2 regions of the Ruegeria sp. HKCCA0370 genome follow, and region 2 is predicted to be linked to the other one. Evidence: riboswitches for the same ligand, from Rfam matches in the RefSeq annotation. Region 2 holds a riboswitch; the other holds the start of a gene.
What was found. A riboswitch is a leader RNA that binds a small molecule or an ion and turns the genes downstream of it on or off. The one in region 2 is predicted to bind cobalamin.
Positions count from the first base shown of each region.

Region 1: linked by a shared signal. The riboswitch ahead of GOW31_RS09410 (DUF1636 domain-containing protein) and the one ahead of GOW31_RS12195 (DUF1636 domain-containing protein) in region 2 are both predicted to bind cobalamin.

Region 1 covers NZ_WQEP01000003.1:153,174-158,437, reverse strand. The annotation lists gene GOW31_RS09420 (carbohydrate kinase) at 1-454, shown strand, start outside; partial or broken gene GOW31_RS09415 (D-lyxose/D-mannose family sugar isomerase) at 519-1,135, shown strand; cobalamin riboswitch at 1,236-1,433, shown strand; gene GOW31_RS09410 (DUF1636 domain-containing protein) at 1,531-1,887, shown strand; gene GOW31_RS09405 (ABC transporter ATP-binding protein) at 1,884-2,660, shown strand; gene GOW31_RS09400 (ABC transporter substrate-binding protein) at 2,674-3,624, shown strand; gene GOW31_RS09395 (iron ABC transporter permease) at 3,626-4,636, shown strand; gene GOW31_RS09390 (inositol monophosphatase family protein) at 4,660-5,264, opposite strand, start outside.
Region 2 covers NZ_WQEP01000005.1:66,140-71,403, forward strand. The annotation lists gene cobN (cobaltochelatase subunit CobN) at 1-37, opposite strand, end outside; gene cobW (cobalamin biosynthesis protein CobW) at 43-1,098, opposite strand; gene GOW31_RS12195 (DUF1636 domain-containing protein) at 1,100-1,471, opposite strand; cobalamin riboswitch at 1,563-1,770, opposite strand; gene GOW31_RS12200 (SLC13 family permease) at 1,998-3,854, opposite strand; gene GOW31_RS12205 (hypothetical protein) at 4,794-5,264, shown strand, end outside.

The DNA.
Region 1 (5,264 bases), on a different contig from region 2:
CCGCCCGGATTTCATCAAGGATCAAACCCGATTTCGGACGCGTTTGAACCGCATGATCTCGCGTGCGGATATCGTCAAGGTTTCAGACGAGGACCTGGACTGGATCATTCCGGGCGCTGAAGCCGAATCCGCAAAAGCGTCTGTGCTGTTGCAGGCGGGTCCTTCCGTTGTCATCGTCACGCGTGGCAGCGACGGGGCACACGGTTACCTGGCGGGTGGTTCCGAAGTTTCGGTTCCTGTGAAACCCGTTGAAGTGGTCGATACGATCGGTGCAGGTGACACGTTCAACGCCGGCGTCCTGACCGAGCTCAGCCGCGCAGGGCATCTTACCAAGTCAGGTCTGCGCGGATTGACGGTTGAAAGCCTGCAAGCAGCCATGGAACTGGGCGCTGACGTGGCGGCCGTGACCGTTTCCCGAGCCGGGGCAGAACCCCCTTGGGCGCACGAACTTTGATCTGCGGGATGGCATGATGAAACGATCCGAAATCAACCACATCAAGCCCTAGGCCCAGACGTTCATTCAATCTTTCGGCGCCGCATAGCCGCTCTTTGCGGATTGATCGCCCGAGAAAATGCGCATCTCTTTGGTCGAAACTGTCCGCAGCTGCAGGCTGGGATGGAACATTACCAATTACGCACAAGGCCGTTTCGACGAACATTGCCTATTCCCGTTCACTCTACGCATTGGTTAGACGAAGGATCTGAAATCCGGGCGTGGGATGCTCTGTGCAGAAAACTGTTGATCTTGAAAGACAATCAGCTTTCTCCGATGCACCGGCATATTATCAAGGCAGAAGACATCATCAACCGGGGCGGCGGCGATCTCGTTCTGGAAATTCATGCGTCGGATCCAAACGGTGGCGTCGACCGCGACAACCCGGTGACGGTCCCCAGCGATGCCTGCCCTGTAACCTTGCAACCCCAAGAGTACGTGCGGCTGAAGCCGAGGCAAAGCGTAACTCTGATGCCCGGCATCTGGCACGCTTTTTGGGCCGAGCGCGGCGATTGCCTTATTGGCGAGGTATCGACCGTGAATGACGACCGTACGGACAATGTGTTTGAAAAGCCAATTCCACGGTTTTCAAAGGTCGAGAAAGATTTCGAGCCGGATTTCCTTCTTGTATCAGACTATTGACACCGTTCGGTCCGGGCTGGCGCAGCAGGACAGCTGGCGCGGCTGTTGCAATTCCATCTACCACCGCCTTCGTCTGCCGCTTGACAAGTCTGGCATTGCCGGACTAGCTGAGCGGGATGGTTCCGTAAGGGATGAAAATGGGAACACGGTGCGGCGCTGGAATGTGCCAAGTCCGTGACTGCCCCCGCAACTGTAAGCGGTGAGCGACGCCACTTCACCACTGACCCGCATGGGTTGGGAAGGTCGGCCAAGCAACGACCCGCAAGTCAGGAGACCTGCCATCGCACTATAAACCAACCCGAGGCGGGGCGTCTCGGAAGGAGGCTTGATGGCGCGTTTGCGTAATATCTGGGTATGTGCCCTCTGTCTGCGTCTGGCAAACGACGGAGATGGCTATGACCTGCTATTCTGATCACTACGTTCTGATCTGTTCAACATGTCAGGGGGCGATGTCTGCCGAGGCTGCGCAAGACGTGCTGAATGCCCGGTTGCCTGACGGTTTTGAAACCCGAATGGTGGCGTGCATGGCAGGTTGTGAACGGGCCATGACGGTCGGATTTCAGGCCCCGGGCAAAGCGCAGTACCTGTTTGGCGATATCACGACATCACACGACCTGTCCGCCTTGGTCGAATTCGCGACCCAGTTCGGCGACAGTGACGATGGCTGGACCAGCGCCTCGGACCGCCCCCCTGCCCTTTTCGCAAAGACCTTGTCGCGAATACCCGCATTGCCGTCCGGTGGCGCTTCATGAGTTTTCTGGTTGCCGAGAATTTGGAGTACTATGCTCTTAATGGCGATATCCTGTTGCAGGATGTGTCCTTTCGTCTGGAAGAAGGATCAATTCTGGCAATCGCCGGGCCGAACGGCGCCGGCAAGACCACTCTGCTGAAACTGCTGTGCGGGATCGAACGGGTTATCTTGGGTGATGTTTGGATAGAAGGCCAAAGCCTTCGGACCCTGTCCGCCCGCCAACGTGCCCGCTCCATTGCTGTGGTCGGGCAGCAGGAAATGCCTGACGGGCGGATGCGCCTGCAAGACTATGTTGCGCTGGGGCAAATCCCGATTCAGGGCGAACGTTCGATGGCTCAGCACAAGGCTGATCTGGAACGGGTTCTGACGACGACCGAGCTGTCGCATTTTGCCAACAAAACGATGGGTCAACTGTCCGGCGGAGAACGTCAGCGCGCACATATCGCGCGCGCGTTGGCCCAGAACCCGTCCTTGCTGTTTCTAGACGAGCCAACCAACCATCTGGACCCCGATGCCAAGGGGCACATGCTGTCTCTGGTTGCTGATCTGGGGGTAACGGTCGTCATGATCGTCCATGATCTGGTCATGATCCCGGAATTCGCCACCCATGTGGCGCTGATGAAAGCCACGCGTCTGACGGGGTTCGGGCCTGTTGTCGAAGTTCTGACCCCAGACCGGGTACGTGAGACATTCGGCGTGGATTATCTGTGCTTTCAGCACGAAGGCCGCATGATCCCCGCACTGGATATCCGAAAACGGAAATTGTCACAATAACAGGAGCTTAAATATGATGCAAAAACTCTGGCCGGTGGTTGTTTTCGCTGGCTTGGCAGGTGGCGCGGCAGCGGAAGCCGTCACCGTGGACAATTGCGGCGAACCGCTGGCTTTTGACTCGGCGCCGGAACGTCTGGTCGTGCATGACATGAACATGGCGGATATGGCCTTTGCGCTCGGCCTTCAGGACAAGATCGTGGGGCTTACCGGAATTACCGGCTGGTACAAAACAAGCCCTGATTTTGATGCTCAGCGTGGCGATATCCCAGAGCTTGCCCCCAAATACCCGACGATTGAAAACCTTGTGGCCGTCGAACCCGATCTGTTTTTTGCCGGTTGGTACTATGGCATGAAACCCGGCGGTGACGTCACGCCCGACACGCTGGAACCCTTTGGTATCAAGACCATGATCCTGTCCGAAAGCTGCGTGCATCTGGACAAGGATCGCCCCGAGGCCAGCATGAACCTGTTGTTTGATGACGTTCTGCGTCTGGGCAAGGTCATGCATGTCGAAGACAAGGCCGAGGCGCTGGTTGCCGGCTGGAAAGACAAATTGTCAGCCATCGAAGCAAAAACAGCCGATCTGGCAAAGCCCCGCGTATTCCTGTTGGACGGACCGGCCGATGCTCCATTCACCGCCGGCAAGTTCGCCATTCCCGATGCGATGATCACAGCGGCGGGTGGCGCGAACGTGACGCATGATCTGGGTACCAGCTGGGGCCGCACGTCGTGGGAGGCCGTGGCAGCGGCCAACCCGGAGTTTCTGGTGCTGCTCGATTATCAATCCGGCAACGGCGCAGAGGACACCTTTCAGTTCCTCAAGGATCACCCGGTGATGTCACAAACGGACGCGGTAAAGAACGAGCGCTGGATTGGCCTGCGTTACGAGGAACTGACGCCCGGCCCGGCAAATATCGAAGCGATCGAGAAGATGGCGAAGGCGATGCACCCGGAGACCAACTGATATGGTCCGATTGGGCCGTTTGATAGTGCTGGGGGCGGTTGTTCTGACCGCCCTTTTGCTGTTGTCGATCGTCTACGGGACCACCCCAATCCCCATACGCGAAGTTTTTTCGGCCATCGGCCTCGGAACCGGTCTGGTGGAAGGAGACATGTCGCCCTTGCACCGGATCGTCTTCGACCTTCGCCTGCCCCGTGCCTTGTTTGCCGCCGTGATTGGTGCGGGACTGGGCGTCGTTGGTGTCATTTTGCAAACAACGACGCGAAACGACCTGGCAGATCCGTTTCTGTTCGGTCTGTCCTCGGGTGCTGCTGCAGGCGCCGTTCTGGTGATCACCGTCACGGGTGATGTTCTGGGAATCTGGACGTTACCGTTGGCGGCATTTTGCGGTGGTCTGATCGCCTCCGGCATTGTTCTGGCGCTGGTTCAGGGCTTGCGTACGAGCGCACCCGAAAAACTGATCCTGGCTGGCCTGGCGGTGTCCTTTCTGTTTTCCGCAATCACCAACTACCTGATTTTCTCTGGCGACAATCGCGCGGCTCATTCGGTGATATTCTGGATGCTTGGGGGCCTGGGATTGGCAAGATGGGAAACCTTCCCGCTTGTCCTGATCGGATTGGGCCTGATCCTGAGCTATTCACTTTACCGCAGCCGGTGGCTTGACGCGTTGCTGACCGGGGATTTCACGGCCTCGTCACTGGGTATTCCCGTTCAAGGTCTGCGGTTCAGCATGTTTTTCGTTGCCGCGTTGGCGACGGCCAGTTTCGTTTCCGTTGCCGGTGTCATCGGCTTTGTCGGGCTGATGGTGCCTCATATTGCACGCGGCATCGCCGGAACTCTGCACCGAAACCTGCTGGTTGTCTCGGCGATCGTGGGCGCGATTCTGCTGACACTGTCCGATATCTTGTCACGCCTTCTTCTGGCTCCGCAGGAGTTGCCCGTCGGAATCGTCACGACGTCGATAGGATCACTTTTTGTTTTTTTGTATTTGTTCAAATCTGATCGCGGGAGATAGTTTTCCAAGGTTGCGCAACACCGTCATTTTTCGACATTGATGAGGTCAAGCAGTTCAGCATGCAGTTCAGGGGTTGCGGCGGAAACGACCGCGCCATCTGAATCGAGGGTCAACTCATGCCCGTGCCAATTGGTCATCACTCCGCCAGCAGCCGTGATCAGAGGTGAGAGCGCCAGATAGTCATAAGGTTGCAGATCGTAATCCACCACAGCATCGATATGCCCCGAAGCAAGCAAGGCATGGGGATAACAATCATAGGCAAATCGGCGCGTCTGCCCTGCATTCATCAGCCGGCTGAACAGGTCAGGATGATCGCGATAAATTTTGTCGCCTTCATTCACGTACAAAACCGATTGATCCAGACGCGTGGTGTTCGACACCTCTATCGGTTGCCCGTTCAGGCTGGCGCCGTCACCGACCACACCCAAATAGGTCTCATGTAAGGCCGGCATTCCGACTAGGCCCAACCGAGGGCGCCCATCCACAAGGTGCGCCAAAAGGAACCCGAACAAAGGATGGCCGGACAGAAACGAACGGGTTCCGTCAATGGGGTCAATCACCCACATATGACGCCCGTCGCCTGCTTCTTGCCCGTGCTCTTCGCCAAAGATGCCGTGTCCGGGAAAAT
Region 2 (5,264 bases):
CCTCGAGCCCGTGGCTTTCGCGGAAGACGACGTGCATGTGTCTTACTCGGCAGCCTCACGCACACCCACGAGGATTTCGCGGATTTCCGCCTCTTTGATATCGTCATGCTCGGCGATGACGACCAGACGCGAACGACGGTCTTCACCGGGTTCCCACGGGCGGTCATACTGGTGACGCACGCGGGCACCTACCGCCTGAACCAGCAGGCGCATGGGTTTGCCCTGAACGGCGGCATACCCTTTGACGCGCAGGATGTTCAGTTCATTGGCGAGGCGTTCGATATTGGCGACCAGTTGGGCCGGATCGGTCTGCTCGGGCAGCTCGACGATGATGCTTTCGAAATCGTCATGCTCGTGATCGTGATGGCCGTCGTGATGCGAGGGGCGGGCGTCCATGTCATCCTCGGCGGCGGCTTCCAGACCCAGCACAACGCGCACGTCCACGGCACCTTCGGCCACTTCGACGACGGGCAGGGGGCGCGGCGCCTCGGCGGCGATGATCTCGCGCGCTTTGGCCACGCCTTCGGGGCCGGCGAGGTCGGGCTTGGTCAGCAGGATGATGTCGGCGCACGAGATCTGATCCTCGAACACCTCGGACAGGGGCGTTTCGTGGTCGATCGAGTCATCGGCCATGCGCTGGGCGTCCACCGCTTCGACATTGGGCGCGAAACGGCCTGCGGCCACAGCCTCGGCATCGGCCAAGGCGATCACGCCGTCGACGGTGATCTTCGAGCGGATGTCAGGCCAGTCGAATGCCTTGAGCAGCGGTTTCGGCAGGGCCAGACCGCTGGTTTCGATCAGGATGTGATCCGGGCGCGGCTCCAACGCCATCAGGGCCTCGATGGTAGGAATGAAATCATCTGCCACGGTGCAGCAGATGCAGCCATTGGCCAGTTCCATGATGTTTTCCGCCGGGCAATCAGGAATGGCACAGGATTTCAGGATGTCGCCATCGACGCCCACATCGCCGAACTCGTTGACCACGACAGCAAGGCGCTTGCCCTGTGGGTTCTGCATCAGGTGACGCACCAAAGTGGTCTTGCCCGAGCCCAGAAAGCCGGTGATCACTGTGACGGGGAGTTTTTCGAGGTTCGACATGTCAGGCTCCAATCGGGGGAATGCGCGAGGCACAGTTCTTGCGAAAGTGTTCGGGGCGTTCGCGCCATTTCACCAAACCATCTTCCGTGGCCAGATACTTGGTCGCGCCGTCGACGATGACGTCGACATGATCTGTTTCGTTCAGGTTTTCATACACGAATGTCCAGCGGCCCGGCCCGCGCAACACGATCGAACAGCCTTGATCGCAGTTTGACAGGCATTCAACGGCTTTCAGGGTGACACCGTCGGGCAGGTCTGCCTGTTCCAGGGCCTTGTGCAACAAAGCGCCCGGGCGTTGCGCATCATCTTCGACAGGCAGGCCGCGACGGCAGGTAGTACAGACCAGCAACTCGACTGGTGCGGTCTCGGTCATGTCTCTCATCCCCCCAAATCCTCTTCGCGGGGGACGGGGTTTCATGCGGGCCACAAGTGGTCATGGACCCGACACCGGAACACCCCGCCCGGTTTCAACTTCGGTTGTTGGCAGGTCTCCCGGCTTGCGGATGCCAGAGGCGGGCCTCTGTCGGATGTCCCGCCTTCCCGGCTTTCGGGCCAGTGGCATTGGGCATCCTCTCCGTTCACGGTCGCGGGGGCGGCTGCGTTTGGCGGCAAGACCGTTGACGCATTCCCTTTTCATCGGCTCTCACCGACACCAACGAAAGGGACATGCGGCACCGCTGGCCTGCTTGTCAAGCGAGTCGCGTGCAACAATGATGCAGAGGCATGGAAAGCGACCTGTGGGCGTCGATGGGCGGCATGGTGTGCCGGGACCCAGCCTGAGGTGGGCCCGGCGACGAACGGTATTTCAGCAAGGGGCGTAGACTATGGTGAACGGGTGCCTCGGCTGAACCTGTCCAGATGATGGGAAAAGACCACCGAACACCCTGGATCCTCTTGCGCTAATAGATGACGTTTATCATGAGCAGCGAGACGACCAGAAACAGCGCCGTCATTATTCCGCCGGAGCGGACGAAATCCATCACCTTGTATCCGGCCGGACCCATGATCAACGCGTTTACCTGATGGGTTGGGATGATGAAGCTGTTCGAGGTCGATATGGCGACCGTCAGGGCAAAGACGGCCGGGTTTCCACCCGCCGCCACCGCAATCGATACCGCCAGAGGCACCAGCAGAACCGTGGCCCCCACATTGGACATGACCAAAGAAAAGGCCGTCGCCAGAATGGCGATGCCGGTTTGCAGCGACCAGAGCGGCCAGCCGTCCAGAATTATCATGATCTGCTGCGCGATCCACGCGGCCGTGCCTGTGTTCTGCACGGCTTGTCCCAAAGGTATGAGGCAGGCGAGCAGGAATACGGTGTTCCATCCGACCGCGCGGTACGCCTCGTCCACGCTGAGCACACGGGTCAGCATCATGCCCACCGCGCCGGTAAGAAGACAGAGTGAAAGCCGGACGTCCGTGAACAGGATCAACGATAGCGAAATGGCGAAGAATGCCAGGGCCCAGCCGACTTTTTGCGGCCTCAACTCGTCCTGAGGAAAGTCCGTCGTCACAACGACGAAATCCGGATCTCGTTTGATCCGCATCAGGTTGTCCCATCTGGTATGCGCCACAAGCATGTCGCCCGCCTGAAACTTTTCGAGCCCGATCTGAGTGGATTCGTGATCCTCGGTCTCGACATGGCTCAGCGTCTCTTCGCCGCGGTGAATGGCCAGCAGCGACATCCCGTAGGTCTTGCGAAACAAAAGCTCGCGGGGGCATTTGCCGATCAGCTTGCTGTCGGGCGTGATGACCACCTCGGCCACGCCTGCATTGGTTGGGGCGAACTCTTCGACGAAAATGTCCAAATCCGGAAGAACGGTCAGCCCGTATTTCTCGGCGAACTTCTCGACCTCCCAACGGCGGCCGACGATGGCCAGCCGACACGGCGCTGCTATTTCCGCTGTCAAAACCTGAACCATCGAGGTTTTGCCGCGATAGAAGGTGGAAATGATGTACAGGTGGTTTTCGTGGTTGATGTCGGCCAGAATCTCGCCGACCAAAGGGCTGTCCTCGGGCACCACGACTTCGAACACATCGGCTTTGAGGCCATAGACCCTTTGCAGGTACTCCTGTGTCCCTTGTCCGGTACCCGTATTGTCAGGCCCTTCAGCCTCGGGCAAAACCCAACGTCCCAACAGCAGAAAGTAACCAATTCCCGTCAGGATCAGAACCGCACCGATCGGCGTGACCGAGAACAGGCCGAAGGGCTCCATTTTCTGAGAGGCCGGCAGACTGTCATTTGCCGTCAGGATCAGATCGTTCAGCAGGATAAGAGGAGACGACCCCACCATCGTCATGGTGCCGCCCAAAATGGCGCAGAATCCCATCGGCATGAGCAGGCGCGACAGTGGTATGCCCGACCGTGTGGAAATTCGGCTGACAACCGGCAGAAACAGAGCAGCGGCGCCGACATTCTGCATGAACGAGGATATGACGCCAACGGTGCCGGAAATGATTGGTACAACCCTGCCTTCGGATTTGCCGCCGTATTTGAGGATGACGGCAGCCACCTTGTTCATGATCCCCGTCTTGTCCAGACCGGCCCCGACGATCATGACCGCAATGATCGAGATGACGGCATTGGATGCGAAGCCGTCGAACAGAAGGGTGACATCCGCCAGATTTCCCAGCCCGGGCGCGTAGCTGAGCAAGCCTATGAGAACCAGAACCAATATGGCGGAAAGGTCGATCCTTATGATCTCGGAAACGAACAGAAAAACGGTGAAAGCCAGCAGGGTGCAAACGACCCCCATCTCGAAGGTAAAGGCAATGTGTTCCACAATACGTCCAGAACTTTTTCTTTGTTAGAGTCCTAGTTCATCCTTCCCGAGTTGTCATGAAGTTTCGTTTTTCGGCGATGGTGAGACATAATATTGCTCAAGGGCTGTTGTTTGAGCAATGCTTTCGGGAACCCCGTTTGACGAACACGTCAGAAAGAAGGATTGGACAAATTGCATGAGGCAGCCTGCACGTTTCGAGCGGGTGCGATGCCGTTCCAACCAAGTCGAAGCAGCACAGGTAATGGCAGGTCAATTCCAGCCATGGACGACAGACAATCCGACAGCTTTGTTTGCGGCACCATTCTGCCGCTGCCTGAACCGCTTAAAGGGCCTGCTTGGCCGTCCCTGATCGCAATCTGACTACAAGAATGGTATACATCTGAAAGGGCCGGAACAATGGTTCAGGTCACCAATTCTGAACATTTCGAGATGAAATTGCCAAGGAAGTACGGCGAGGTGTTGCCTGAACGCAAGCTGGCGGCATATGCCAAGAATGCTCGCAGTCGGATGGAACAGAACCAGATCGCAACACGAAAAATCCAATAGTTGGTTGGATATTGAACCTCGAGGAGGGAAAAAGTACCGCAAGTCATTGGAGGTACTGGAGGCGAGTACCGGACCCGCTACCGTTTTTCTAAGCCATTGAATACCCAAAGTTACCGGGAGCGAGGTTGGCTTGTGTGTCTCACTTTGTGTCACACAAGCTGGAGATTGGTGCGGGTATTGTCAACGCCCAAAAAGAGATGGCAAAAGGTGCTAACCTCTAGTGTCAAAGTCTGATGGGCTAGATACTTCCCAGAGGCCCGGCTAAGGAGCCAAGCAAACAACACGGTCAGAAGTGAGGGGTATGGGGGAAGTGGGTTCGACAAAGAAGATAGATAGGTGCGCGCAAAAATATGTCGGATTTTTGTAATGAACCAAGACCGGAGCCAAGAGTTTCTGAGGCACATCAGGCAAGCTATAGAAGAGGCTAACCTACCCGATCAAGGTGCGGCGCAGTCTTGGGCTTTCGAGCCGTATCTGCAACTTAACAATGAGCAAGCGCAAGGTAGATTGGATACCACGCTAGATTGGCTTTGCGCGCAGTGGCAAGCAAGCTATGCGCGTAAACGCAATCAACGAGAACAGCAAAAGTTCAGTGACTGCGCAGGGACTGTGCTTGTCAATGTGTTGCGGGCCCATGTAAAAAAGTGCGGAATGTCCGTAGGAATAGGACGGCAGAAGCAGCGCCTTGATCGTGAGAGCAGGTACAGACCGGCATACATGACTGCCCATCGCTTCCGCATGGCACTTGATTGGCTGTTGAGTACAGACCTTATTTGCATCACCGCGGATGGATACCAATACGGGGACAATGCACAGCTCACCCGTTTTGCAATGACT